Regions from separate parts of the Kitasatospora sp. NPDC058048 genome, predicted to be linked through region 2. Evidence: riboswitches for the same ligand, from Rfam matches in the RefSeq annotation. Region 2 holds a riboswitch; each other region holds the start of a gene.
The links. A riboswitch is a leader RNA that binds a small molecule or an ion and turns the genes downstream of it on or off. The one in region 2 is predicted to bind cobalamin.
Positions count from the first base shown of each region.

Region 1: another riboswitch for cobalamin. It lies ahead of metE (5-methyltetrahydropteroyltriglutamate--homocysteine S-methyltransferase); the one in region 2 lies ahead of ACFVVA_RS17230 (prenyltransferase/squalene oxidase repeat-containing protein).
Region 3: another riboswitch for cobalamin. It lies ahead of ACFVVA_RS04985 (cobalamin biosynthesis protein); the one in region 2 lies ahead of ACFVVA_RS17230 (prenyltransferase/squalene oxidase repeat-containing protein).
Region 4: another riboswitch for cobalamin. It lies ahead of ACFVVA_RS22555 (HoxN/HupN/NixA family nickel/cobalt transporter); the one in region 2 lies ahead of ACFVVA_RS17230 (prenyltransferase/squalene oxidase repeat-containing protein).

Region 1 is NZ_JBHVRT010000005.1:123,534-130,666, reverse strand. It holds gene ACFVVA_RS07370 (HelD family protein) at 1-669, shown strand, start outside; gene ACFVVA_RS07365 (zinc ribbon domain-containing protein YjdM) at 828-1,184, shown strand; gene ACFVVA_RS07360 (MFS transporter) at 1,337-2,800, shown strand; gene ACFVVA_RS07355 (MarR family transcriptional regulator) at 2,800-3,252, shown strand; gene cobF (precorrin-6A synthase (deacetylating)) at 3,387-4,157, opposite strand; cobalamin riboswitch at 4,292-4,535, shown strand; gene metE (5-methyltetrahydropteroyltriglutamate--homocysteine S-methyltransferase) at 4,691-7,006, shown strand; gene ACFVVA_RS07340 (SDR family oxidoreductase) at 7,095-7,133, opposite strand, start outside.
Region 2 is NZ_JBHVRT010000014.1:148,206-155,338, forward strand. It holds gene ACFVVA_RS17220 (adenosylcobinamide amidohydrolase) at 1-468, shown strand, start outside; gene ACFVVA_RS17225 (hypothetical protein) at 456-1,820, opposite strand; cobalamin riboswitch at 2,021-2,098, opposite strand; cobalamin riboswitch at 2,182-2,323, shown strand; gene ACFVVA_RS17230 (prenyltransferase/squalene oxidase repeat-containing protein) at 2,504-5,326, shown strand; gene ACFVVA_RS17235 (hypothetical protein) at 5,323-6,432, shown strand; gene ACFVVA_RS17240 (CbiQ family ECF transporter T component) at 6,519-7,133, shown strand, end outside.
Region 3 is NZ_JBHVRT010000003.1:265,831-272,963, reverse strand. It holds gene ACFVVA_RS04990 (alpha/beta hydrolase) at 1-1,021, opposite strand, end outside; cobalamin riboswitch at 1,390-1,522, shown strand; gene ACFVVA_RS04985 (cobalamin biosynthesis protein) at 1,630-2,622, shown strand; gene ACFVVA_RS04980 (cobyric acid synthase) at 2,619-4,157, shown strand; gene ACFVVA_RS04975 (putative cobaltochelatase) at 4,312-6,447, shown strand; gene cobO (cob(I)yrinic acid a,c-diamide adenosyltransferase) at 6,454-7,059, shown strand; gene ACFVVA_RS04965 (cobyrinate a,c-diamide synthase) at 7,064-7,133, shown strand, end outside.
Region 4 is NZ_JBHVRT010000021.1:60,973-68,105, reverse strand. It holds gene ACFVVA_RS22560 (M24 family metallopeptidase) at 14-1,120, opposite strand; gene ACFVVA_RS22555 (HoxN/HupN/NixA family nickel/cobalt transporter) at 1,531-2,646, opposite strand; cobalamin riboswitch at 2,677-2,890, opposite strand; gene ACFVVA_RS22550 (metalloregulator ArsR/SmtB family transcription factor) at 2,973-3,356, shown strand; gene ACFVVA_RS22545 (hypothetical protein) at 3,415-5,088, shown strand; gene ACFVVA_RS22540 (AAA family ATPase) at 5,097-7,103, opposite strand.

The DNA.
Region 1 (7,133 bases), on a different contig from region 2:
GTCGTGGTGGACGAGGCCCAGGACCTCTCCCCGATGCAGTGCCGGGCGATCGCCCGCCGCAGCGCCTTCGGCTCCCTGACCGTTCTCGGCGACCTCGCCCAGGCGACCGCCCCGTGGGCCGCCCGCAGCTGGCCCGAGCAGCTCGCCCACCTGGGCAAGCCACAGGCCGCGGTGGTGCCGCTGACCACCGGCTTCCGGGTCCCGGCCGCAGTGACGGCCCTCGCCAACACCCTGCTGGGCGCGCTCGACGTGGACGTTCCGCCGGCCGTGTCGCTGCGGCAGGACGGGGAGCTGACGGTGCGGCGGGTGGCCGGGGGCGGCCTGGGCGGAGCGGCGGTCGCGGCGGTGCGGGCCGCGCTGGAGCGCGAGGGCTCGATCGCGGTGATCGCGGCGGACGGCGCGGTGGCGGAGGCCGCCGAGGCGCTGCTCGCGGCGGGGATCCCGACCGGGGCGGCCGAACAGGTCGGCACCACGGCGCGGGTGACGGTGCTGCCCGCCTCGCTGGTGAAGGGGCTGGAGTACGACCACGTGGTGGTGCTGGAGCCGGCCGCCATCGTGGAGGCCGAGGCGCGCGGCCTGCACCGGCTGTACGTGGTGGTGACGCGGGCGGTCTCCCGGCTGGACGTCCTGCACTCCCGTCCGCTGCCCGCGCCGCTGGGCGGGGAGTGACGGCCCCGGCGGGGGGCGGATGGGGAAGGCCGGGCGGGTGCGGCGGCCGGCCACGACCCCGTGCCCACCGGCAGCGGCGGCCGACCGGTGCCGGTACCCCCGCTGACCTCCTCACTCGTGCCCCGGACCAGCTCCGAACAGCTGGATATCCTGAACACATGAGCGACAACCTTCCCCCGTGCCCGCAGTGCTCCAGTGAGTACACGTATGAGATGAACGCCCTCATGGTCTGCCCCGAGTGCGCCCACGAGTGGGTGCCCGGCGGCGCCGACCAGGCCGGCGCGCCGGCCGGCGAGCGCGTGATCAAGGACGCCGTCGGCAACGTGCTGAGCGACGGCGACACCGTGACGGTGGTCAAGGCGCTGAAGGTCAAGGGCAGCGTCTCCGGTATCAAGGCCGGCACCAAGGTCCGCAACATCCGCCTGGTGGACGGTGTCGACGGGCACGACATCGACTGCCGCATCGAGGGCTTCGGTGCCATGCAGCTCAAGTCCGGCGTGGTCAAGAAGGCCTGATCCGCGGGCCTCCAACGGCCGCGCCCCGTCGAGGAGATCGGCGGGGCGCGGCCGTTGCGCTGTCCAGGGCCGGTCGGGGGTGGAGTCGCCTCCCGGATTAGTTGTAGCATCACAATGATTACAACAACACAACTAACTCTGGAGCGTTCGTCATGCCCGATGCCGCTCGACCGCGGCCCTGGCTCGTGCTCGCCATCTGCTGCATGAGCCTGCTGATCGTCAGCCTCGACAACACCATCCTGAACGTGGCCCTGCCCGCCGTCCGGCGCGACCTGGACACCACGGTGTCCGGCCTGCAGTGGACGGTCGACGCCTACACCCTGGTGCTGGCGAGCCTGCTGATGCTCTCCGGCTCGACCGCCGACCGGATCGGCCGCCGCCGGGTGTTCCGGATCGGACTGGTGGTGTTCACCGCGGCCTCCCTGCTGTGCAGCCTGGCCCCCGGGCTCGGCTGGCTGATCGCCGCGCGGATGCTCCAGGCGGTCGGCGGATCGATGCTCAACCCCGTCGCCATGTCGATCATCAGCAACACCTTCACCGACTCCCGGCAGCGCGCCCGGGCGATCGGCGTCTGGAGCGGCGTGGTGGGCATCAGCATGGCCGCCGGGCCGATCATCGGCGGGGCGCTGGTGGAGTCGGCCGGCTGGCGGGCGATCTTCTGGATCAACGTCCCGATCGGCCTGGCCGCCCTCTTCCTCACCACCCGCTACGTGCCGGAGTCGCGGGCGGCCCGCACCCGCCGGGTGGACCCGGTCGGCCAGCTGCTGGTCGTCGTGGTGCTCGCCGCCCTCACCTACGCGATCATCGAGTCGCCGGAGCGCGGCTGGACCTCGCCCGTGGTGCTCGGCTGCACGGCGGCCTCCCTCGGCGCGCTGCTGGGCCTGCTGCGGTACGAACCCCGGCGCACCGACCCGCTGATCGATCTGCGGTTCTTCCGCTCCGCGCCCTTCTCCGGCGCCACCGTCATCGCGGTCGCCGCCTTCGCCGGCCTCGGCGGCTTCCTCTTCCTCACCTCCCTGTACCTCCAGGACGTCCGCGGGCTCGACCCGCTGCACGCCGGACTCTTCATGCTGCCGATGGCGGTCATGTCGCTGCTCACCGCGCCGCTGTCCGGCCGGATGGTGGCCGCCCGGGGGCCGCGCACGCCGCTGCTGCTGGCCGGGGCGGCGCTGACCGCGAGCGCCGTGCTCCAGGCGGTCGGCTACTCCGAGCACCTGCCGAGCTGGCTGCTGGTCCTCGCCTTCCTGCTCTTCGGTACCGGCTTCGGCCTGGTCAACGCGCCCATCACCAACACCGCCGTCTCCGGGATGCCCCGCTCGCAGGCCGGCGTGGCGGCGGCGGTGGCCTCCACCAGCCGACAGGTCGGCCAGTCCCTGGGCGTCGCGGTCACCGGCGCCCTGATGGCCGGCAGCGCCCTCGCGAACCCGGCGGCCTTCACCGGGGCGGCCCGGACGGCATGGTGGATCATCGCCGGCTGCGGCGTCGCCGTGCTGGTCACCGGTACGCTCACTTCCGGCCGCTGGGCCCGGGCGACGGCCGAGCGCACGGCGCGGCGGCTCGCCGCCGAGGAGTCGGCCGAGGGAAGCACGGAGACGAAGGAGACGGTGGACGCCTGATGGAGCGCCTCGACACCGGTGGGCACCCGGAGGGGAGCGGGACGGACGCCGCGACGGCGGCCCGGGTCTGGCAGGGGATGTACGCGCTCGTGCTGGAGCGCCACGACCGCCGCAGGACCGTCGCCGAAGCCCTCGGCATGAGCTTCAGCCGGGTCAGGGCGCTGCGCCGGCTCGCCGCCGGCCCGATCACCCTGCGGGAGCTGGCCGAGCGGCTGACCGCCGACCCGCCGTACACCAGCGTCATCGTGGACGACCTGGTGCGGCGCGGGCTCGCCGAGCGCATCACCAACCCGGCGGACCGGCGCTCCAAGCTGGTCCACCTCACCGAGGAGGGCGAGGCGAAGGCCGCGCTCGCCACCGGGATCCTCGCCACGCCGCCGGACGCGCTGCTCGCGCTGCCGCCGGAGGACCTCCGCGCGCTCGACCGGGTGGTGGCGAAGCTCCTGGACTGAGGCCGCCGCCCGATGCGGCGGGCCGTGACAGGCCGGTGCTCCGGCGAGGACGCCGGGCGGGACTTCTCCGCCATCATCACCATGCTGAGGGAGAGCGGCGCGTGAGTGCGCGCCGACCGCGTGCCGGCCGTCCGTCAGGCGTCGGAGCCGCCGTCCGAGCGTCGCAGCAGGTAGGTGTCCATGATCCAGCCCTTGCGCTCCCGGGCCCGCTCACGCAGCTCGCGGATGCGCGGGGCGGCCTCGGCGAGCGGACCGGAGACGAGCACCTCGTCGGGGGTGCCGAGGTAGGCGCCGTAGTGGATCTCCAGCCCCTCGGGGTCGATCCCGGCGAAGGCGGCCCGGCCGTCGAGCATCACCACCACGTCGTCCACCCCCTCGGGGAACCCCTCGGCGAGGCGGCGGCCGGTGGTGATCTGCACCGGCCGGCCGACCCGCGTCAGCGTGGTGCGGTGCCGGGCGGCGAGCGCGGAGACGCTGCTGATGCCCGGGATCACCTCGTACGCGAAGGGCACGCCGCCCCGGTTCGACACGTCGTCCACCACGGCGATGACGCTGTCGTAGAGGGCGGGGTCGCCCCAGACCAGGAAGGCGCCGTTCTCGCCCGGGCCGAGGTGCTCGGCGACCAGCCGTTCGACCAGATCGGCGCGGCGGACGCGCCAGTCGTCCACGGCGGCCGCGTACGCCGGGGTGGCGCGGTCCCGTTCGGCGTCCGGCGCCGCGACCACGCGGTGCCCGGGCCGTCCGTGGTCGGCCAGCATCCGGCGGCGCAGCCCGATCAGGTCCTGCCGTTCCTCGCTCTTGTCGAGGATGAAGAAGACGTCGGTGCGACCGATCGCCTTGACCGCCTGCAGGGTGAGGTGGTCGGGGTCGCCCGCGCCGATGCCGATGACGAAGATGTGCCGCATGGGAGCCATTCTGCCGCCCGCTCCCGGGTGCGCCGCCCGCTCCCGGGTGCGCCGCCCGGGAGCGGGCGCGGAGCCCGCGTCTCAGCACGCGGACGCCTTGCGAGATTTCCGCCTCGACGCCGACGGTTTGCCCCTAAGCTGGCGGTGCAGCTGGTTCGCCCTGTCCGCCAGGCAGGGTGTCGTAAGAGGGAACCCGGTGACGCCTTTCAACTGGCCAGTCCGGGACTGCCCCGCAGCGGTGAGTGGGAACGACCGCCGTCATACGCACTGGACCCGGGACGGGTCTGGGAAGCGACGGCCAGTAGGTGTCCGCCCCGGTTTCGGCCGAGGTGGGTGTGCCCGCGAGTCCGAAGACCTGCCACTGCCCGTGCGCGAGCGTTCGCGCCCGGCCATCCGGTGACCTCGTGGGCGGGTCGGCGACCATATCGGGCGGAGCCGCGCACGGGTGCGGTCGTCGGTCCGGTCCGTCATCCCTTCGCGTCCTCGTGCCGTCACCGGGCACTTGAGGATCCAGACTCGCGAAGGAGAGTCCCTTGACCACGAAGTCCGCAGCCGCGGCGAGCGTCGCCACCGCCCACGGCTACCCCCGCCAGGGCCGGGGCCGTGAATTGAAGAAGGCGATCGAGGGGTACTGGAACGGCGCGGTAGCGGCCGAGGCGCTGCTGGCGACCGCCGCCGACCTGCGTCGGACGAACTGGCAGCAGCTCGCCGACTCCGGCGTCGAAGAGGTGCCGACCGGCGACTTCTCGCTCTACGACCACGTGCTGGACACCACCGTGGCGGTCGGTGCGATCCCGCCGCGGCACCGGGAGGCGGTCGACACCGACCCGCTGGACGGGTACTTCGCGATGGCGCGCGGCAACCAGGACGTCGCCCCGTTGGAGATGACCAAGTGGTTCGACACCAACTACCACTACCTGGTGCCGGAGTTGGGCCCGGACACGGTGTTCGCCGCGAACCCGGCCAAGGCGGTCGGCGAGCTGCGCGAGGCGCTGCTGCTCGGCCACGCCGCCCGGCCGGTGCTGGTCGGCCCGGTGACCTACCTGCTGCTCGCCAAGCCGGCGCCCGGGGTGACCGCCGACTTCCAGCCGATCACCCTGCTGGACCGGCTGCTGCCCGTCTACGCCCGGCTGCTGGCCGAGTTGCGTGCCGCCGGCGCCGCGTGGGTGCAGCTGGACGAGCCCGCGCTGGTGCAGGACCGCACCCCGGCCGAGCTGAACGCGGCCGCCCGCGCCTACCGCGAGCTGGGCGGTCTCACCGAGCGGCCCAAGCTGCTGGTCGCGAGCTACTTCGACCGGCTCGGCGAGGCGCTGCCGGTGCTGGCCAAGGCCCCGGTCGAGGGCCTGGCGCTGGACTTCACCGGCCCGGCCGCCGCCAACCTGGAGGACCTCGCCGCCGCCGGCGGCCTGCCCGGCAAGCGGCTGGTGGCGGGGGTGATCGACGGGCGCAACATCTGGATCAACGACCTGGAGAAGTCGCTGGCGACCCTGGCGACCCTGCTGGGCCTCGCCGGCACCGTCGACGTGGCGCCGTCCTGCTCGCTGCTGCATGTGCCGATCGACGCCGCCGCGGAGCGCGACATCGACCCGCAGATCGCCCGCTGGCTGGCCTTCGCCCGGCAGAAGGCCGGCGAGGCGGCACTGCTCGCCCGGGGCCTGCGCGAGGGCACCGGCGCGATCACCGCCGAGCTCGCCGCCAACCGCGCCGGCCTCGCCTCCCGCGCCAACTCCCCGATCACCCGCGACCCGGCGGTGCGCGCCCGCGCCGCCGCCGTCACCGTCGACGACACCCGGCGCGCCCAGCCCTACCCCGTACGGGCCGAGGCCCAGCACGCCCGGCTCGGGCTGCCGCTGCTGCCGACCACCACCATCGGCTCCTTCCCGCAGACCACCGAACTGCGCACCGCCCGCGCCGATCTGACGGCAGGTCGGATCGACGCCCCGGCCTACCGGGAGCGGATGGAGGCGGAGGTCCGCGAGGTCGTCGCCTACCAGGAGAAAGCCGGGCTGGACGTCCTGGTGCACGGCGAGCCCGAGCGCAATGACATGGTCCAGTACTTCGCCGAGCAGCTCACCGGCTACCTCGCCACCCGGCACGGCTGGGTCCAGTCGTACGGCACCCGGTACGTGCGCCCGCCGGTGCTGGCCGGGGACATCTCCCGTCCGCATCCGATGACCACCGACTGGTTCGGCTACGCGCAGGGCCTGACCGACCGCCCGGTCAAGGGCATGCTGACCGGCCCGGTCACCATGCTCGCCTGGTCCTTCGTCCGCGACGACCAGCCGCTCGCCGACACCGCCCGGCAGGTGGCCCTCGCCCTGCGCGAGGAGGTCGTCGACCTGGAGGCGGTCGGCGCCGCCGTCGTGCAGGTCGACGAGCCGGCGCTGCGCGAGACCCTCCCGCTGCGGGCCGCCGCCCGCCCGGCGTACCTGGCGTGGGCCACCGAGGCCTTCCGCCTCGCCACCTCCGGTGTCCGCGCGGACACCCAGATCCACACCCACATGTGCTACGCCGAGTTCGGCGCGATCATGACGGCGATCGACGAACTCGACGCGGACGTGATCTCGTTGGAGGCCACCCGTTCCCACATGGAGGTGGCCGGCGAGCTGGCCGGGGCGGGCTATCCGCGCGAGGTCGGCCCCGGCGTCTGGGACATCCACTCCCCGCGCGTCCCCAGCACCGACGAGGCCGTCTCGTTGTTGCGCGCGGGCCTGGCGGCGATCCCGGCGGAGCGGCTCTGGGTCAATCCGGACTGCGGGCTGAAGACCCGCGGCTGGCCGGAGACCCGGGCCTCGCTGGAGAGCCTGGTCGCCGCGGCCCGCCTGCTGCGCGAGGAACTCGCCGGCTGACGGCGGCCGGGGTGGGCGCGGCAGCCTTGCCGCGCCCACCCCGGTCCCGGCCATCGTGCCGCTCGCGGGCCTCCTGCCCGGTGATCGGCTAGGCGACCCAGCCGGAGGTGAGGCCCTGGACGGCCGA
Region 2 (7,133 bases):
TGGGCGTGCGACGGCGGGGCCTCGGCGGTGGTCACGACGGGGATCGGCGTGCCGATCTGGGCCGCCGAGCCCGAAACCGCCCCGGCCCACGCGTACGTGCCGGGCACGATCAACATCCTCGTCGTCGTCCCGGCGGCGGTGTCCGACGCGGGCCTGGTGAACCTGCTCGCCACGGCCACGGAGGCGAAGGTCCAGGCCCTGTTGGACGCCGGCTACGACTGCTCCGGAACGCCCTCCGACGCGGTGTGCGTCGCGGTGCGGCGCACCGGGGCGGGCGACGAGCCGGAGCCGTTCGGCGGCCCGCGCTCGCTGTGGGGCGCACGGGTGGCGCGCGCGGTCCACGCGGCCGTTCGCGCGGGGGCCGAGACGGACCGCGCGCGCCGGGCCCGGGGGCCCGCACCCGAACACGCACGGCCGATGCAGGACTGCCGCCGCAGCTTCGTCCTGTCGGTGGATCAGCTGCCGTAGCGCAGCGAGACGGTGTCGCCGAGGTGGACGGTGGTGGCCCGGGTGGCGGCGGTGGAGGCGGTGCCGTCGAGACTGACCTTCCAGGTGGAGGAGCCGCTGTTCGCGGTGCCGTTGAGCGCGGTGACGGTGCCGCCGCCGGTGGACGGGGTGACGGAGGTGACGCAGCCGCTCGGAGTGGCGGTGCCCGCCGCGTCAAGGACGTCGCCGAGGGTCGTGGTGGTGCCGGTGGGGGTGAGGGTGACGGCGCAGACCTTGAGGTTGCTGGTGCCGTCGTCGACGACCAGGGCGAGCTTCGCGGCCGTACCCGCGGTGAAGTCGCCGGTGGCGGCCCAGACGGGCTCGCCCGAGGTGGTCGGTGTCGGCGGGGTGGCGGTGAACCCGGCGCCGGCGACGGCGCGCAGGCCGTCGACGGAGGCGTAGGGGGACGGGGAGGTGTCGGTGGGCAGGTACTTGAAGCCGCCGCCGGGCTTGAACTGCTGGGCGATGAGGAAGTCGAGCGGGGTCTTGCCGGTACCGCTGGTGAAGTCGGTGCCCTGGGGGTTGATGCCGCAGGCGTTGAGGCCGGACACGGCCCAGCCGTTGGAGTCGGTGTTGACGCCGAACATGGCGTTGAAGGCGCCGGAGGAGGCGAGCTTGCCCTTGAGGAAGTTCTTCGCGGCCACGACCGCGGCGTCGGTGTTCGGGACGCCGCCGGCACACAGGGAGGCCATGGCGGCACCGGTCATGTCGATGTCGCTGCCCTGGGCGAGAGCCGTCGGGTCGCCGGCGGCCTTGCTGTAGTTCCAGCCGCCGTCGTTGTGCTGGTTGGCGCGCACGGCCGCGACCGAGGCGTTCAGCAGGGCCTGCGGGACGCGTTGGCCGCCGCTCCGGGTCTTGGCGCCGCCGAGGGCGAGCAGGCCGAAGACGGTCCCGTTGAAGTTCGCGGACGGGCCGTAGTAGCCGGGTTCGGCGGTCTGCCAGTAGGCGGCGAGGTCGGCCACGAGGTTGCGGGCCGGGCCGATCCGCGCGGGGTCGATGCCGGCCGCGTAGGAGTTGAGGATGCCGCGCTCGTAGTCGGTGACGACCGGCGAGGCGCTCGGCCAGCTGTTCGCGGCGAGCTGGTTGCGGTAGACCAGGCGCGCGTTCTTGCTCGTGTCACCGCCAGGGGTGACATCGGCCGCGGCGGTGCCGGCGGCGGCGAGCGCGCCGAAGGCCCACTCGTTGGAGAGCCCGCCGCCGGTGACGTAGCTGCCGTCGGCGGCCTGGAGGGACTTGAGGTACGTGACGCCGGTGCTCCTGGAGGTGGCTATCTGGCTCGGCGAGGCGGTGGCGTGCGCAGGGACGGCCGACATCAGGAGGGCGCCGGCGGCCATCGAGACGGTCGCCGCGGAAGCGAGACGTGAGGAGACGAAGCGCGAGTGCGCGGGAACGGACACGGAACGGGCTCCTTGGGGTGACGGGCGCGCCGGTCCTGCCCCGGGACCCAGCGCACTCGTTCCAGGAGCGCGGCGGTACGGGGCGGCGGCCGCCCGGATCGCGTGGGCTGGCTGGTGCTGGTGCTGCACGACCGCGCGGGCATTCGGGCTCGGGGCCGGTGCAACCACCGCCCCACACCGCTGCGCGTCAGCTCCGGATTCGCACCGGATTCCCCCGCTCGGCCACCGCGGACGTTACCGCACCCGTGAACGGATCTACGAGGTGGCGAAAGCGACATGACGACTCGTTGACGACGACTCCGAGCACATGGTGTGATGAACCGCTTTTTAATCCTCGGCAGTCAGGGGAAGCCGGTCCGATTCCGGCGCTGACCCGCAACCGTAGACCCGCCCGCAAGGGCCGGTGAGCCGGAATGCCTGCGCCGGGGCCTTGTTCATGAGTGCATGCGTCGTCGTGGACTACGACGCGGTCGCGACGGCCCCCCGTACCGGGGAGAGCCGTCGGCTGCGTCGTGGGACCCCGACGACCGATCGGGGAGTCGCCGGTGAGGGTCAGCAGCAGTCCTACGCGTCACAGAAGCAGAGAACTGGGCTCGCTTCTGGTCACCACGGCCGTCGCGGTGGCCGCGGGAGGAACCGTCCTGCTGGGCCACCCCGGCTCCGCGGCAGCCGATCCGATCGAGCAGTGCACGGCGACGACGGGCGCGATCGTCGCCGTCGACTTCAGCCACTGGGGCGGCGGGGTCGTCCGGGGCTGTGACGCCCACCCCACGACGGGCATGAACCTGCTTCACAACGCGGGATTCACCACGACCGGAACCGAGCACGACGGGCCCGCCTTCATCTGCCGACTCGGCACCGGGACCTTCAACGGCGGTGCCCAGTACCCGACTCCGGCCGAGGAGCCGTGCGTCAACACCCCGCAGGCCACCGCGTACTGGTCGTACTGGATCGCCGCACCCGGCCAACAGACCTGGTCCTACAGCCGGTTCGGCGCCGGCACGCAGCAGCCCAAGCCCGGCGAGGTCGAGGCCTGGGTGTACGGCGGCACCGACATCGGGGGCACCAGCGGGGCGCCGAGCTTCACCCCGGACTCGGTGCGGGCCAGGAACGGCGGTGCCTCGCCCTCCGTGACCCCTTCGCCCTCCGCGACCCCTTCGCCGTCCGCGAGCCCGACCGGTCCCAGTGCCACCGGCGACCCGGCCGCGGCCTGGCTGGCCGGACAACTGGTCGGCGGCGACCACATGGAGAACTGGGCCGCCCCGGGGCCGGACTACCCCCGGACCGCTCTCACCGCCATCGCGCTCGCCGCCGCGGGCACGCAGGACCCGGCGCTGCGGAAGGTCGTCGGCTTCCTCGCCGACCACACCGACGCGTTCCTCCACCCCGCCGGCCCCACCGGCACGCCCGACACGCGGGCCGCTGCGCTGCTGGCCCTCGTCGCCGAGAGCACCGGCCGCGACCCGCGCACCTTCGGCGGGCGGGACCTGATCGCCGCGCTCACCGACCACGTCTGCACCGCAGCCGGGGAGAACGGCAACTGCACCGCTGCCGGGGACTTCCTCGGCGCGGCCTCGCCCTGGGTCCAGTCCCTCGGCGTCATCGCGCTCCAGCGCGCCGGCGTCACCCCGCCCGCGCCGGCGCTCGCCCGCTTCACCGCCCTCCAGTGCGCCGACGGCGGCATGGCCGGCTCGATGATCGTCGCGGGTGAGCACTGCGAGTCGGACCCGCTCACCACCGCCGTCGCCGTCCTCGCCCTGCGGACCGCCCCCGGGTACGAGGCGGCGGCGAGGAAGGCCGCCGACCAGCTGGCGGCGAGCCAGCAGCCGGACGGCTCCCTCCTGCCCTACGTCGGCGCCCCCGGCGACACCACCAGCACCGCGAGCGCCGCCCAGGCCTTCCAGGCCAGCGGCCAGGGCGCCTGCCGGGCCGCAGCCACCGCCTGGCTCGCCGCCCGCCAGAACAAGGACGGCGGCTTCGGCCCGGACGCGTCGACCACCGACCCGGACGCCGCAGCCACCGAACAGGCGATCCTGGCCCTGACGGGCACCGACCTCACCAGCGTCCGGCACAACCCGGACGGCGCCACCATTCCGCCGACCACCACGCCGGCCACCACGCCCCCGACCACGCCTGCCGGGCGAAAGCCGGACGCGGCCAAGGGCAGCGCCTACCTCACCGACCCGGCCCGGCTGATCGACGGCCACTACTACGAGGGCTTCCCGGCCTTCGCCGACTTCGGCCTGACCATCGACGGGGCCTACGCCCTCGCCGCGACCGGCACCGATGACGCGGCGCTGCGCCGGATCGTCGACTTCCTGGACCAGCAGGGCAAGGACGCGAGCGAGCGCACCGTCAACGACTGGACGGCCATCGGTACCGAGTACGCCGGCGGTGGGTCGATCGGCAAGGAGGCGCTGCTCGCCGAGGTGGTCGGCCGCGACCCGCGCGCCTTCGGCGGTCACGACCTGATCGCCGCCCTCGCCGCGATGGTGTGCACCAAGGCCGACGCGAACACCGGCTGCGCCGCCCCGGGCAACTACGTCTACGCGACCTCGGTGTTCTCCCAGGCGCTCGCCGTCATGGCCCAGCTCCGGGCCGGGGACGCCGCCAACGCCGCCCCTGCGATCGCCTACCTGAGAGGCCTCCAGCACCCGGACGGCTCCTGGCCGAGCCTGATCCCCGCCACCGGCGATGCCGACGTGGACAGCACGGCGATGGCCGTCATGGCCTTCGCCCTCGTCCCCGGGGACGAGGCCGCCCAGGCGGTCGACAAGGGGCTCGGCTGGCTCGCCTCGCGGCAGCTGCCCGACGGCGGCTTCCCCGGCGCGGCCGGCGACTCGACCAACTCGGCCGCGCTGGCCGTCCAGGGCATGACGCTGCGCAAGGCCGCCTACGGCGGGCAGATCGCCAGGGCGCTCGACTTCCTCGCCGGGCAGCAGAACGGCGACGGCGGGTTCAACGTCGCCTCCGGGGGACAGCAGGGCTCGGACGTCCGGGCGTCCACGCAGGTGCTGGGCGGTGCCACCGGAATCCCCTTCGGCACGCTGTCCCGCAACCTCGGAGGCACGCCGACGCCGACTCCCACCGGGACGCCGACCGGCACTCCCACGGGCACCGCGACCGCGACCGGTACGCCGACCCCGACGGGCACCGGCACGCAGACGGCGACGACGTCCCCCACCTCCGTCGCGTCCAATCCCGGTGACGGCTCGACCACCCGTCCGTCCGACGCCCCGCCCGTCGGTGACCCGCTCGCCGGTGGCCCGGTCGGCGGTGGCGCCTCCGCCGGTGCCGGGCGGTCCGGTACCGGCGGCCTCGCGGCCACGGGGAGCGAAGCACTCGCACTGACGGGGGCCGCCGGTCTGCTGACCGTGCTCGGCGCTGCGGCCGTCCTGGCCGCCCGCCGTCGTACCGCCTCCGGCCCGGGGCGTCACCGGTGATCCGGCGCTTCGGCCGGCTGCTGGGCGCAGCGGCCACGACCCTGGCTGTCGCGTTCGGCGGCGTCGCCGTGGGCACCGCCCCGGCGTCCGCGGCGCCGTTGCCGATGGACCAGTGCACCACCACCTCCGGCGTCGTGCTCGCCGTGGACTTCGGCACGTGGGGCGGACCGCTGCTGCGCTCCTGCGGCACCACGCCGACCACCGGGTACGCCCTGCTGAACCAGGGAGGCTGGAAGACCACCGGCACCGGGCACGACGGCCCGGCCTTCATCTGCCGCATCGGCTACAGCGGCTTCCAGGGCGGCAAGCAGTACCCGACCCCCGACCAGGAGAAGTGCGTCCTGACGCCCCCGGCCACCGCGTACTGGTCGTACTGGCACGCCGACCCGGGCCAGAACACCTGGTCGTACAGCCAGTTGGGCGCGATGAGCTACCAGCCGAAGCCCGGCAGCGTCGACCTGTGGATCTTCGGCGGCACCGACATCGAGGGCACCGAGGGGCGTCCGACCTTCTCGCCCGACAGTGTCCGGGCGCACAACTCCAGCCCCGGTGGGCAGCCGGCCGACCCGGGCCAGGGCACTGCGGGCGGCACCGGCGGTGCCTCGGGCGGTTCCGGCAGCGGGTCGACAAGTGGTGGTGCCGGGACGACCGGCGGCAATGGTTCCGGCAGCGGCTCCGGCGGAGCCACCGGCACGACCGGTGGCTCCGGGACCGGACGGGCCCCGGCTCCCACCAAGCCCCCGGCGGGCGGCGCCCGTCCGCCCGCGCCCGGCACGCCCCCCGGCACCGCCGTCACCCCCGAGGACGGCATCACCCCGCCGGGCGCGCCCGAGCCGACGCCGGTACCCGCGACACCGGTACCGGTCGATACACCCACCGCAGCGCCGACCGACACCCCGAGCGACCAGCCGACGGAGCAGCCCGCCGCGGCCGCGCCGACGCCCACCCCCGCCGTACCCGGCGGGGTGGTGGACGCCAACCCCGTCGCCGACGCTCCGCACGACTCCGGCTCGATGCTCCCCGCGGTGGTGGGCTCCGTCCTCGTCGTGGTCCTGGGCGTGGTGACCGTGATCACGGCGCGCCGCCGCCGGCGACAGGCCGAGTGATCCGGTTGACCACGCTTGACAAGCACGCTGTCACGCCGCCCGTCACCCCACCCACCGCCCCCGGGCGGGTCACGGGGGGCCGGCGCATCCCGCGCAACCTCCACCCGCTGGCCTGGTGGGCCTGGGCACTCGCCCTGGCGACGGCGGCCAGCCGCACCACCAACCCGCTGCTGCTCCTGCTCGTCCTCGCCGTGCTCGGCTACGTGGTCACCGCCCGCCGCAGCGACGCCCCGTGGGCGCGCGGATTCACCTACTACCTGTGGCTGGCCCTGACGGTGGTGGCGATCCGGGTGGTCTTCCGGTGCGTCTTCGCCACCGGGATCACCCCGCACGACCACCTGCTCTTCTCCCTGCCGCACATTCCCACCCCCGACTGGTACGCGGGCATCCGGATCGGCGGCCCGGTCTCGCTGGAGGCCACGCTCTCCGCGGCCTTCGACGGGCTGCGGCTGGCCTGCCTGATCTGCTGCATCGGCGCCGCCAACACCCTCGCGAACCCCAAGCGGGCCCTGCGGGTCCTGCCCGGTGCGCTGTACGAGCTGGGCGTCGCGGTGACGGTGTCGCTCAGTGTCGCGCCCCAGCTGGTGCAGAGCGTCCAACGCGTCGCCCGGGCACGGCGGTTGCGCGCGGGGCAGCGCAAGGGCGTGCGCGCCCTGCGCAGCATCGTGGTGCCGGTCCTGGAGGACGCGCTGGAGCGTTCG
Region 3 (7,133 bases), on a different contig from region 2:
GGAAGGCCTGGAGGCTCACCACGTCGCGACGGGCGGCGGCCAGCTTCTCGGCGGTGCCGAAGGGCGCGATCCGGTCCTCGGGGCTGTGCAGGAGAAGGGTGGGCACCCGCAGGTCGGTGCCCTCGGCGATGCGGGCGAAGTCGGCGAGGTCGACGCCGGTGCGGCCCTCCGCGGCCAGCGCCCCGAGCTCGGCGGCGACGCCCTGGAAGCCGGCCCGGGCGGCGTCCCGGCGGGCGGAGACCGGGAGGTCGAGCACCGGCGAGTCGAGGATGAGGCCGCTGACGGCGTGCGGCCAGGCGGTGCGGGCCGCGGTCTGGAGGGCCGTGGTCGCGCCGACGGACCAGCCGTAGAGGATCACCTTGCCCGCGCCGCTGTCGAGCGCCAGCCGTACCGCCGCCTCGATGTCGCGCCACTCGGTCTCGCCGAAGTGGCTGAGCCCGTCCGGGGAGGCGGGGGCGCCCTGGTCGCCGCGGTAGGTGACGGCGAGGGTGGGCAGGCCGAGCCGGTCGAGGACGGGGAGCACCGGGAGGGTCTGCTGGCGGTCGGCCTCGGGGCCGTGCACCAGGATCACCCAGGTGCCGCGCTTGCCGTCGAGCCGCCAGGCGGGAAGGGCGCCGAGTTCGCCGTCGGCGGTGGTGTCGGTGAAGGGGAGGCCGAGTGCCTCGGTGGGGTCGCCGAGGAGGACCCGGGGGGTGAAGCGGACCTCGGTGCCGGGGGTGAGCGTGCCCCGGTCGGCGCGAAGCAGCCGGCGGGTGACGCCCCGCTCGTCGCTGTGCAGGACCTCCTCGACGACCGCGTGCCCACCGTCCGCCCACTCGACCGCCCAGCGGCCGGGGCGCAGGCTCTCGGGGCCGCGGGTGAAGGTGACCCGGCCGGGGGCGAGGCCGCGGACCAGGACCGGCCCGGACTCCGGGACGGCGGCCACCGGACGGACCGTCCGCTCGGAGGCCCGACGGCCGATCACCAGCACGGCGGCCCCGACCGCGGCGGCCGCCACGACGGCGGCGGTTCCCCAACGCATTTCGCTCCCCGCTCTGTTGCTCACGGACCGGACGGTGTTCGGGCACCAGTTCACCGGCGCTCCGTCCGCCCGGCCACCGGGCTGGGCCGTCCGGGTCACCCGGGCGGCGGCCCGGCGGCGCCGAGGAGGTGTCGGAAGCGGGCAATGAGGATGGTGGGGCGGGGCGGCGGCGGAGCCGGCGGTGCCCCGGTGGGAGGGGAGGTGGTGTTCCCGGTGGGAGGGACGTGGTGTTCCCGGTGGAGGGCGGCCCCGCGCCGGGCGATCCCCCGGCGCGTCGGCGGCGTCCGCGTGTGACCAACCCCTCCGTGACCTCGGTTGACTCCCGGTTCGGGCCCGTGATGGGATCCTGGGGCCAAACGGAGGCATGGAGAGGAAGCCGGTGGAATTCCGGCGCGGTCCCGCCACTGTCACCGGGGAGCACGCTCGGAACATCGCCACGGCGGCCGTCGACGGCCGCTGGAAGGCTCCGGGGGTGCGTTCGACCCGGAAGCCAGGAGACTCTCGCCCCCGTCACGTCGATCCAGGGCGCGGACCCTGAGTGAGGACACGCACGCGATGCAGGCTGCCCCGCCCCACCGGACTCCGAGCTGCCCTCCGCCGTGCCCCCGATGACCCCGCTCGGGCCCTCCTCCTCGCCGCGCCCGCTGGCCCGCGCCGCCGCGTTCGCGCTCGGCGCCGTCGCGGGCCATGCCGCCGACGCCCGCTTCGCCGACCCCCGCCGGGGCCATCCGGTGGCTGTCTTCGGCAGCGCCGCGACCCGCCTGGAGCGTCGGCTGTGGCGCGACGACCGCGGCGCGGGGGCCGGCTACACGGCGCTGTGCGTGGGCGCGGTCGCGGCGGGCGCGCTCGCCCTGGACCGTACGGTGGGCCGGCGTCCGCTGGGCCGGGCGGTGCTGGCGGCGGCCGCGACCTGGACGGTGCTCGGCGGCACCTCGCTGACCCGGGAGGCGCGCACCATCGGCCGCTCGCTGGCCGCGGGCGACCTCGCGGCCGCCCGGGAGCGGCTGCCGCACCTGTGCGGGCGGGACCCGAGCGCGCTGGACGGCCAGCAGATCGCCCGGGCGGTGGTCGAGTCGGTGGCCGAGAACACCGCCGACGCCGTGGTGAACGCGCTGACCTGGGGCGCCCTGGCCGGCACGCCCGGCCTGCTGGCCTTCCGCGCCGTGAACACCCTGGACGCGATGGTGGGTCACCGCTCGCCGCGCTACGCCCGGTTCGGCTGGGCCTCGGCCCGGCTGGACGACCTGGCGGGCTGGCCGGGCGCCCGGCTGACGGCGCTGCTGACGGTGGCCGCCGCGCCCGAGCCCCGTACGGCCTGGCGGGTCTGGCGGCGCGACGGCTCCGCGCACCCGAGCCCGAACGCGGGCCAGGCCGAGGCGGCGTTCGCCGGCGCGGTGGGCGTACGGCTGGGCGGGGCGCTGCGGTACGGCGAGCGGGTGGAGCACCGGCCCGTGCTGGGTGCGGAGCTGCGGCCGGTGACGGTGGACGACATCGAGCGCGCCTGTGCGCTCTCCCGGCGGGTGGGCGCACTGGCGCTGGGTACGACGGTCGCGGGGCACGTCCTGCTGCGGATGCTGCTGAGGAAGAGGGGACGGGCATGAGCAAGGCGCTGCTGGTCGCGGGGACGACCTCGGACGCGGGCAAGAGCGTGGTGACGGCCGGGATCTGCCGTTGGCTCGTCCGCCAGGGCGTGCGGGTCGCGCCGTTCAAGGCGCAGAACATGTCGCTCAACTCCTTCGTCACCGCCGACGGTGCCGAGATCGGCCGCGCCCAGGCGATGCAGGCGCAGGCCGCCCGGGTGGAGCCGGAGGCGGCGATGAACCCGGTGCTGCTCAAGCCGGGCGCGGACGGCCGCAGCCAGGTGGTGCTGCTCGGCAGGCCGGTGGCGGAGGTGGGCGCGCTGGACTACCGCGAGCGCAAGCCCGTCCTGCTGGAGCGTGCCCTGGAGTGCCTGGCGGACCTGCGCGGCCGCTACGACGTGGTGGTCTGCGAGGGCGCGGGCTCGCCCGCCGAGATCAACCTGCGCGACCGCGACATCGCCAACATGGGCCTGGCGACGGCCGCCGCCCTGCCGGTGGTGGTGGTCGGGGACATCGACCGCGGCGGGGTCTTCGCGGCGATGTACGGGACGCTGGCGCTGCTGTCGGCGGAGGACCAGCGGCACGTGGCCGGCTGGTTCGTCAACAAGTTCCGCGGTGACGCGCGGCTGCTCGCGCCCGGGCTGGAGATGCTGCACGGGCTGACCGGCCGTCCGGTGCTGGGCACGCTGCCGATGCTGCCCGGGCTCTGGCTGGACGCCGAGGACTCGCTGGACCTGTCGACGGTGGTGGACCGGGCGGACGGGCCCGGGCCGTACGGCGCGGACGTGCTGCGGGTGGCCGTGGTGCGCTTCCCGCGGCTGTCCAACTTCACCGACATGGACGCGCTCGCGCAGGAGCCGGGCGTGCTGGTGCGCTGGGCGACCCGCCCGGAGGAGCTGGCCGACGCCGACCTGGTGGTGCTGCCCGGGACCCGGGCCACCGTCGCCGACCTCGCCTGGCTGCGCGAGCGCGGTCTGGAGCCGGCGCTGCGGGCGCGGGCGGCGGCCGGGCTGCCGGTCCTCGGGGTCTGCGGCGGCTACCAGATGCTGGCGCGCTCGATCGTGGACGAGGTCGAGTCGAAGGCGGGGGCCGTCGAGGGCCTCGGCCTGCTGCCGACGCAGGTGCGGTTCGGCGCCGAGAAGGTGCTGGCGAGGCCGGTCGGCGAGGCGTTCGGGCAGCGGGTGGAGGGCTACGAGATCCACCACGGGGTGGTCACCGTCGAGGGCGGGGACACGTTCGTCTCCGACGGCCGGGGACGGAGTCTGGACGGCTGCCGGGTGGGCCCGGTCTGGGGCACGACCTGGCACGGCGCGCTGGAGAACGACGGGTTCCGCCGCGAACTCCTGCGCGAGGTCGCCGCGCTGTCGGGCCGGGCGTTCGTCCCGGCCCCGGACACCTCCTTCGCCGCGGCACGCGAGGCCCGGCTGGACCGGCTGGGCGACCTGATCGAGGAGCACGCCGACACCGACGCGCTGTGGAAGCTGATCGAGGGCGGGGTGCCGGCGGCCGGATCGCTGCCGTTCGTCCCGCCCGGGGCCCCTGGGAGTGACGCATGAGCCGGGTACGGCGGCAGTGCCGGGTACGGCAGCAGAGCCGAGCAGGATCACGGGACCAGGCAGGGTCACGCAACCGGGCAGGATCACCGAGCCGGGCAGGATCACAGGACCGGACAGTGCCGCGGGACCGGGCACGACAGGAGTGGGGTACGGCATGAGTGACGTCCGCTATCCGTTCACCGCGATCGTCGGCATGGCCGACCTGCGGCTCGGGCTGCTGCTGAACGCGGTCTCCCCGGCCGTGGGCGGCGTGCTGGTGCGCGGCGAGAAGGGCACCGCGAAGTCGACCATGGTGCGCGCGCTGGCCGGCCTGCTGCCGTCCATCGCCACCGTGGACGACTGCCGCTTCGCCTGCGACCCGGCCGCGCCCGACCCGCAGTGCCCGGACGGGCCGCACGTCTCCCCGCCCGCTTCCGAACGGCCGGCCCAGCTGGTCGAGTTGCCGGTCGGCGTGGCCGAGGACCGGATCGTCGGCTCGCTCGACCTGGAGCGGGCGCTGGCCGAGGGCGTCAAGGCGTACGAGCCCGGGCTGCTCGCCAGGGCGCACCGCGGCGTGCTCTACATCGACGAGGTGAACCTGCTCCAGGACCACGTGGTGGACCTGCTGCTGGACGCCGCCGCGATGGGCCGCTCCTACGTCGAGCGCGAGGGCGTTTCGGTGCGCCATGCGGCCCGGTTCCTGCTGGTGGGCACGATGAACCCGGAGGAGGGCGAGCTGCGGCCGCAGCTGCTCGACCGGTTCGGCCTGACCGTCGAGATCGCCGCCACCCGGGATCCGGCCGAGCGTGCCGAGGTGGTCCGCCGCCGGCTCGCCTACGACGCGGACCCGGCCGGCTTCGCCGAGCGGTTCGCCGAGGAGGAGCGGGCTCTCGCCGAACGCATCGTCGCGGCGCGGGAGTTGCTGCCCAAGGTCGAGCTGACCGATGTGGCGCTGCGTCAGATCACCGCCGTGTGCGCCGCGTTCGAGGTGGACGGGCTGCGCGCTGACATCGTGATGGCCCGCACGGCCGTCGCACTGGCGGCCTGGGACGGGCGCACCGAGGTGCAGGAGGAGGACGTCCGCAAGGCGGCGCAGCTGGCGCTGCCGCACCGGCGCCGCCGCAACCCCTTCGACGCGCCGGGGCTGGACGAGGAGCAGCTGGAGCGGACGCTGGAGGAGCACGCGCAGCAGGAGGAGCCGGAGCCCGAGGGCGACGGATCCGGCCCGGACGGCGACGGACCGGACGGCGACGGCGACGGCGACGGGCCGGAGGGCGGCCCGGACGGGGGCGGCCCCGACGGCGGCGGCGCGCCCGAGCCGTCCGACGGCGGCCCCGAGGGGTCCGCTCCCGAGCCGTCGGCCCCCGAGGCACCCTCCCCCGAGGGCCCCGAGGCGCCCGCGCAGCAGCCCGTACCCGCCCAACACCCCTCCCCCGCACGGGAGTCGGCTCCGGTCGCGGCCGGGGACCCGTACCGGACGCAGCTGTTCACCGTCAAGGGCACCGGGCACGGCGCCCAGGGCCGCCGCTCCCCCGCCGAGACCACCGGCGGGCACACCATCCGCGCCCGCCGCCCGCAGGGCGCACTCGGCCGGCTGCACCTGACCGCGACCCTCCAGGCCGCCGCGCCGCACCAGGCGGCGCGCGGGCGCAGCGGGCGGGCGCTGGTGGTGCACAAGGACGACTTCCGCGAACAGGTGCGCCAGGGGCGGGAGTCCAACCTGGTGCTGTTCGTGGTGGACGCCTCCGGGTCGATGGCCGCCCGGCAGCGGATGACCACCGTCAAGGGCGCGGTGCTGTCGCTGCTGATGGACGCCTACCAGCGCCGCGACAAGATCGGCATGATCACCTTCCGGGGCGCGGGTGCCGAGCTGGCGCTGCCGCCCACCTCCTCGGTGGAGGTCGGCGCGGCCCGGCTGGAGTCGCTGCCCACCGGCGGGCGGACCCCGCTGGCCGCCGGCCTGCTGCGCGCGCACGAGGTGCTGCGGGTCGAGCGGCTGCGCGACCCGAGCCGGCGCCCGCTGCTGGTCGTGGTGACCGACGGCCGGGCCACCGGCGGGCGGGACGCGCTCGCCCGCTCGCACCGCGCGGCCGCGCTGTTCGCGGCGCAGGGCACGGCAAGCGTGGTGCTGGACTGCGAGTCCGGCCCGGTCCGCCTGGGCCTGGCCCGCACCCTGGCCGGGCTGCTCGGCGGCACCGCCGTCGGCCTGGACGAGTTGCGCGCCGAGGGCGTGGCCTCGCTCGTCCGCGAGAGCCGGTCCGACAACCGTTCTGCGAACCGTGCAACCACCGCGATGCGAAAGGCGGCCTGAGCCGACATGCCCAAGGGTGTCCCCGAGAGCGTTCCCGACGACGGCCTGACGACCCGTCAGCGCCGCACACTGCCGATCACCGCCGTGCACACCGGCCCCGGCAAGGGCAAGTCCACGGCCGCGTTCGGCATGGCGCTGCGGGCCTGGAACCAGGGCTGGCCGGTCGGGGTGTTCCAGTTCGTGAAGTCCGCCAAGTGGAAGGTCGGCGAGGAGAACGCGCTTCGCGTGCTCGGCGCCTCCGGCGAGGGCGGCACCGTCGACTGGCACAAGATGGGCTCCGGCTGGTCCTGGATCCAGCGCTCCGCCGAGCAGGAGATGTCCAGCGAGGAGGCGGCCAAGGAGGGCTGGGAGCAGGTCAAGCGGGACCTCGCGGCCGAGACCTACCGCTTCTACGTGCTGGACGAGTTCACCTACCCGATGCACTGGGGGTGGGTCGACCCGGACGAGGTGGTGGCCGTGCTCAAGGACCGTCCGGGCAGCCAGCACGTCGTCATCACCGGCCGGTACGCGCCCGAGGCGCTGACCGGATTCGCCGACCTGGTCACCGAGATGACCAAGGTCAAGCACCCCATGGACGCCGGCCGCAAGGGCCAGCGCGGTATCGAGTGGTAGGCCGTTGAGCACCGTCCCCCGCCTCGTCGTCGCCGCGCCCTCCTCGGGCGCCGGCAAGACCACCGTCGCCACCG
Region 4 (7,133 bases), on a different contig from region 2:
CGGGGGGCCGCGGTCACAGGGCGAGGAGCTCCTTGGTGGTGATGGTGAGCAGCTCGGGCCCGCCCTCTTCGAGGGGGCGCACGACGAGCGTGTCCTCGATCCGGACGCCGCCCCTGCCCGGGAGGTGGACCCCCGGACCGACGGTGACCGGCACGCGGCTGTCCAGTTTACCCATGTCCGACGGACCGAGGCGCGGCGCCTCCCGGATCTCCAGCCCGACGCCGTGGCCCACCGGGTGCGGGGAGGCCTCGGTGTGGCCGGCCGCCTCCAGGACCTGCCGGGCGGCCCGGTCGGGCACGCACTGCTCCACGCCCGGTCCGAGCGCCTCCCGCCCGGCCCGCTGGGCCCGGAAGACCAGCCGGTGCAGCTCCACCTGCCAGGGCGCGGGGGCCGCGCCGATCACGAAGGTGCGGGCGGTGGAGACGCCGTAGCCGCGGTACTGGGCGCCCATCACGACGGTCAGAAAGTCCCCCTCCTCCACCCGGCGGTCGGTGGGCTGGTGGGCGGCCTGGCCGGAGTGGCTGCCGGTGCCGACCGAGACCGGGAAGGCGGCCCGGTCGGCGCCGTGGTCGATCATCCGGCGCTCCAGCTCCATCGCCAGGTGCCGCTCGGTGCGGCCGACCAGGATCGACTCCAGCAGCTCGCCCAGCGCCTGGTCGGCGATCTCGGCGGCGATCCGCAGGTCGGCGATCTCGTGCTCGTCCTTGACCACCCGCAGCCGCTCGACCGTCTGGCCGAGGTCCACCAGCCGGGCCCCTTCGCTCAGGCCGCCCACCGCCCGGTGCCGGGTGACGGTCAGGTCGTGCTCCTCCACCGCCAGTCCCGACACCCCGGACCGCGCGGCGACGGCCGCGACGGCCAGCGCGGAGTCCGCCCCGGCCGCCACCGGGAGCCGGGTGACGTCCGGGGCGATCAGGTGCTCCCCGGTGTCGTCCGGCGGCAGGTCGTCCGGCAGCGCGAGCAGCGCCCGCTCCCTGGTCAGCAGCAGGCTCGCCCCGCAGGGCGCGCAGCCCGTCAGGTACCGCACGTTCGCCGCGCGGGTGATCAGCGCCGCATCGGCCCCGGCCGCACTGCAGTGCTCCCTCACCCGCTCCCGCCGCCCCGCGTACGCATCCGCCATGCGTCGAGCCTACGAACCCCCGGCCCGAAGCGCCCGCCGAGCACCCCCGGCAGAACCCCCAATACCCCTTGCACGCCCCCCTGCGCGACCGCGGCACCGTCCCCTCGGACCCGCGCCCCGCCCCCCACGCAGCGTGCCGCCCACCGCCCACCGCCCACGCAGCGTGCCGCCGAGGGGCCCCGCACCCCCCGGCGGCCCCTCGGACCCCGACCGGTCGCTACGCTCCGTCACGAATATGTCACTGCCGGTCCTGTGCGAGTACGACCCGGTCGCCCGGCCGGCACGTCGACTTCCGCGAGGAGCGCCGACCCGGGGCGCACCCGGCCCCCGGAACGCGAACGGCGCCTCCCCGCCGCGGGGAGGCGCCGTTCCGGCGTGCGCGGGCAGGCCGCTGCTCGCGGCCGGGTGGCTCAGGAGCCCTCGGGCGTCCAGCGCTTCTCGACCCCGGCGAGCTTCCAGTACCCGATCGCGATCGCCCAGACGACCACGAACAGCCCGGCGATGGCGTAGCCGACGTTGTCCAGCGAGATGTCGGCGATGAAGCCGGTGACCGGGTCGGTCAGATCGAGCTTCTCGTGCAGCACCCCGACCAGCTCGATGGTGCCGATGACGAAGGCCACCGCGATCGACAGACCGGTGATGGTCAGGTTGTAGTACACCTTCCGTACCGGGTTGGCGAAGGCCCACTGGTACGCGAAGTTCATGAACGTCCCGTCCAGGGTGTCGAACAGGCTCATCCCGGCCGCGAACAGCAGCGGCAGGCAGACGATCGCGTACCAGGGCAGCCCGGAGGCGGCGCCCGAGCCGGCCATCACCATCAGGGTGACCTCGGTCGCGGTGTCGAAGCCCAGCCCCAGCACCATGCCCACCGGGAACATCTGCCCGGGCCGGGTGATCGAACGGGTCGCCCGGTTCAGCACCCGGGCCATGAAGCCGCGCGAGTCGAGGTGCGCCTCCAGCTCCTTCTCGTCGAACTTTCCGGCCCGCATCGAGCGGAACACCCTGAGGATGCCGAGCAGCGCCGCCAGGTTGAGCGCGCCGATCAGGTAGAGGAACACGCCGGAGGTGGTCGTCCCGATCACGCCGAGCCACTTGTGGGTGGTCGACTCGTCGTCCATCAGGGTGTTCGCCAGCTGCGCGCCGCCCGCCACCAGGGCAGCCATCACCACCACCATCGAGGAGTGCCCGAGGGCGAACCAGAAGCCCACCGAGACCGGGCGCTTGCCGTCCGCCATCAGCTTGCGGGTGGTGTTGTCGATCACCGCGATGTGGTCGGCGTCGAAGGCGTGCCGCATCCCGAGGGTGTACGCGGTGATACCCAGGCCCACCCCGAAGACCTGGGTACCGACCGCGTACTTCTCGGGTGCGACCAGGAAGATCAGCGTGCCGAAGGCCACCACGTGCATGGCCACGATCACCGCCATCAGCCCGGCGGTACGGACGGTGTCCTCGCGCCGCCACTGGAAGCTGGGCAGCGCGGACGGGGCCGGTTCGGCCCCGGCGGCAACGGTTTCGGGCAGGGTCATCTGCGGATCACGCTCCAGCACCTCGTGGAAAACCTCGTGAGATGCCGTGGCCGGTCTCCTGGCTGACGGGACGCCCGTACCCGCCTTCCCAAGCGCGCGAGGCGCCCAGTGGCTCCATGGGTACGGACGACGTTCCTCCGCGGACGGAGGAACGACCCGATCACAGTGGCGAGGGCCGCTCCGGGCTGGGACCCCTGAGGGTCCGTCACCGGTCTTCCCGAGCACCACGGCGGGGAACACCGTAGGGGCCACGCCCCGACCCGTGCAAGGTTGCGCACCTGCGCAGGTGTCCAGGATCACAGACCGCCGCCTGCGAGAATGTCCGCATGCATCTCGTACCGGCCGACCGCGCGGGCCACCGCACCATCGACGGGCACCGGGTCTGCGAGGCCATCGCCGCGATCGGCGACCCGGCCCACGTCCGGTCCTGGGCCGAGCGGTTCTCCCTGCTCGCCGACCCCGGCCGGCTCGCCCTGCTGCTCGCCCTCCACCGGGCCGGGCCGCTCGCCGTCACCGACCTCGCGGTCGCCACCGGCATGCGCGACCCCGCCGTCTCCCAGGCCCTGCGGCTGCTCCGCACGGCCGGCGTGGTCACCGGCGACCGGGACGGACGCGTGGTGCGCTACCAGCTCGTGGACGAGGCCATGCGCCCCCTCCTCGACGAGTGCGCCGCCGGCGAACACCACGAGCCCACCGCGGCCACGGGCTGACCCACTGGCCCGGCCCCGGAACCGCGCCGCGGCCGGAGCGGATGAGTACGATCATGACGTGCCGTCCCGCCCCCACGCCTGGCCCGCCGACCGGTGGAACACCCGACCGGTCGGGGCCCGCGTGCTGGCGGTCGCCCGCACCCTCACCTCGGCCACCCGGGTCCTGGACGTCCTGACCCTGCTGAACCCGGACGGCATCGAGCGGTACTTCACCGTCAACCCCGGCTCCGCCTTCGCCGACCGCGCCCTGGACGAGTACCTGCACGGCCTGCCCGGCTTCACCGTGCTGGACTGGGAGGACGCCGTCAGCCGCCGCTTCGACCTGGCCGTCGCCTGCGCCGTCCACTCCTCCATGCACCGGCTGGACGCCCGCCTCGTCGTCCTCCCGCACGGCGTCGGCTACAACCGGCTGGTCACCGAGTCCACCGGCGACACGGTCACCGCCGCCGGCCTGTCCCGCAACGAACTCACCCACCGCGGACGGGTGTTCGTGGACGTCCTCGGCCTCTCCCACCCCGAGCAGCTGGACCGGCTGCGGGTCTCCTGCCCCGAGGCGCTGGACGTCGCCCGGGTGGTCGGCGACCCCTGCTTCGACCGGATGCTCGGCAGCCGGCGCTCCCGCGACGGCTACCGCGCCGCGCTCGGTGCCACCGGCGGCCGACGGCTCGTCGTCGTCAGCTCCACCTGGAGCGAGCACTCCTTGTTCGGCCGCCGCCCGGACCTCCCCCGGCGGCTGGTCCGCCGGCTCCCCGCCGACGAGTACACGGTGGCCGTCGTCCTGCACCCCAACGTGTGGAGCCGCCACGACCCCGAGGCGCTGCTCGACGACGCCCGCCGGATGGGCCTGCGCCTGATCCCGCCCCACCAGGGCTGGCAGGCCGCGCTCGTCGCCGCCGACTGCGTGATCGGCGACCACGGCTCGGTCACCGTCTACGGCGCCGCCCTGAACCACCGCACCCTGCTCGTCGCCACCGGCGCCGCCGAACTCGACCCCCGCTCCCCCGGCTACGCCTTCGGCCAGGCAGCGCCCGTCCTCGACCCGGACGGGGACCTCGCCGCCCAGGTCGAACAGGCCCTCGCCCGGGACCCGGCCGACCTGAGCGCGATCACCGACCGCTCGCTCGCCCACCGCGGCGAATCCGCCCGGCTGCTGCGCCCGCTGCTGCACTCCTTCCTGGCCGGGCTGGACGAGCCCGGGGACGAACCGGCCCTGCCGCCCTACCCCAGGCCGGCCCCGTGCCCCGGCACCGTCGACCGGCCCACCGCGTACGACGTCGAGGGCCGGAGCGAGGGCACCGAGGTCGGCCTGCGGCGCTACCCCTTCGACCCGCACGAGCACGCCCCGCGCGGCTTCCACGCCCTCACCGACGAGCACCCGGGCGACGCCCTGCGCTACACCGCCGAGGTCCTGGCCCGCACCGAGGTGCACGCCGAACTCCCCGCCGCCCGCTGGCTCGCCGACTCCGCCGCCGAACTCCCCGGCCTCGCCGTCGCGGTGGCCGCCCTCGGCCCGGCCCGCCACCTGCTCCGACTGCGCACCGGCCTGCTGCTGGAGGCCCGCGCCGAACCGGACTGGACCTGCCCCGACCCCGCCGTCGACCCGCTGCTGCTCGGCTCCGCCGTGGCCTGCTGGCTCGCCGACGGCGGCGACCCGGCCGGCCTCCCCCGGCACGGCCTCACCGTCCGCACCGGCGAGCACCGCACCCGGGTGTCCTTCCGCACCGGCCCCTGAGAAGGGCGCTACTCCGGCAGCTCCCGCAGCCGCGCCCGGCTGCGCTCCGCGAGCTCCGCGTCGTCCAGTTCCTCGGCGAGGGCGAGCAGCAGGGTGTGGGCCTGCGCCTCCTTCGCGTACTGGCCGCGCTCCTCGGCCCGCCGGGCGCAGTCGCCCGCGTGGGCGGCGGCGAGCTCCGGCTGCCCGAGCGCCCGGTGGGCCCGGGCGCGGACCAGCGGCAGCTTCATCAGCATGTCGTCGTCCCGTGTCCGCTCGGCCTGCGCGGTGGCCTCGGCCAGCCGGGCCAGCGCCTCCTGCGCGCGGCCGTCGGCCATCAGCGCCTGCGCCAGGTTGTAGCTCTGGACGATCTCGCCGTGCTCGTCGCCCCGGTTCGCCGCCAGGGCCAGCGTGAACCGCCGCACCGCGTCGCCCGGGCGGCCGTCGGCCAGGCAGAGCAGACCGTCCGTCTCGTGGAGCACACCCACCACCCGACGGTCGGTCACCAGCGGGACCTGCTCCGCGGCGAGCGCCAACTGCTCGGCGGCGAGCCGGTATTCCTTGCGGTCGAAGTGGGCCCGGGCGAGCTGGTTGCGCATCCGGACCACGGCGGCCGGCTGGTTGTCCCACTGGGCCGACTCGATGCCGAGCCGGTGGGTGGCGATCCAGTCCTGGTAGAGCCTCCGGTCGTGGTACAGCAGCCAGAGCGACTCGCACAGCCGCCACACCTCGCCGTGCCACCCCTGCCGGGCCGCCTCCTCCACCACCGCGCGGAAGTTGGCCCGTTCCGCGTACAGCCACTCCAGGGCCGCGGTGTCGGAGGCGAAGCGGGGCAGCTCGTCGCCGCTCGGGTCCTGCAGGCGGAGCCTGCTCCCGGCCATCGCACGGTCGGCGACCGAGGCCCGGCCCCGGTAGTACGCCACGACGGCGGCGAGGAGTTCGCCGCGGTCGGCCAGTTCCCGGGTCCGGCCGTAGGCGTGCAGCCGCACCACGTCGTGGGCCCGGAAGCGGTCCTCGCGGTCACCGTCCACCACCTCGTCCAGCACGTGAACGCCCCGCAGCTCCCCGATCGCCTGCCCGGCCCGCTCGACGCCGACCGCACGCGCCAGTTCGGCGGAGACGAAGGGGCCGGGGTGCACGCCGATCAGGTGGTAGAGCGCCCGGCCCGACGCCGACAGCCGCTCGTAGACCAGGTCGTAGGTCGCGCCGAGATCGCTCTCCTCGTCCTCCAGCATCGCCAACCTGCCCTCCCGGTCGTGCAGTTCGGCCACCACCCGGCCGACCGGCAGGTGGTCCCGGTCCAGCAGCTGGCTCCCGACCGCGTTCAGCGCGAGGGGCAGCCCGCCGCACAGCTCGACCAGTTCCGCCAGTTCCCCGTCGGTGCCCCGCCCCGGGCCCACCCAGCCGCGCACCAGCTCGGCGCCCGCCCTCGCGCTCAGCGGGCCGAGCCGGCGCACCACGGCGCCGTCCGTCCGCAGCGCCGGCAGCCGCCGCCGGCTCGCGACCACCACCAGCCCGCAGGCCGGGAGCAGCGCACGGACCTCCGCGGCGTGCTCGACGTTGTCCAGGAAGAACAGGCACCGGCGCTCGGCGGTGGCGGTGCGGAACGCCGTGAACCGCTCGGCCTCCGCGGCCGGGGGCTCGGTGCCGAGGGCGCGCAGGAATCCGGCCAGCAGCTCGGGGAGGTCCACCCCGCCCTGGTGCCGGTAGGCCTTCAGGTCGGCGTAGAGGTCCCCGCCCGGGAACTGCTCCCGGTGCTCCTCGGTGAACCTCGCGATCAGCTCGGTCTTCCCGACCCCGCCGAGGCCGGTGAACACCACGACCCCGAGTCCGCCCTCCACGACCCGGCCCAAGGCCTCGGTCAGCGCGGCGAGTTCCGGCTCCCGATTGACGAACGGGCCGTGCGGGGACCGGATCTGATGCGGCCTCGGCACCGCCCGCGGCTGGTGCAGGTGCAGCGCCCCGATGCTCCCGGCCTGCACCACGTGGCCGCCCACCGTGGCCCCCGACACGGTGTTGGCCACCTCGTGCCGCTCCATCCGCCTGCTCCCTCCGGCCGGTCGGCCCCA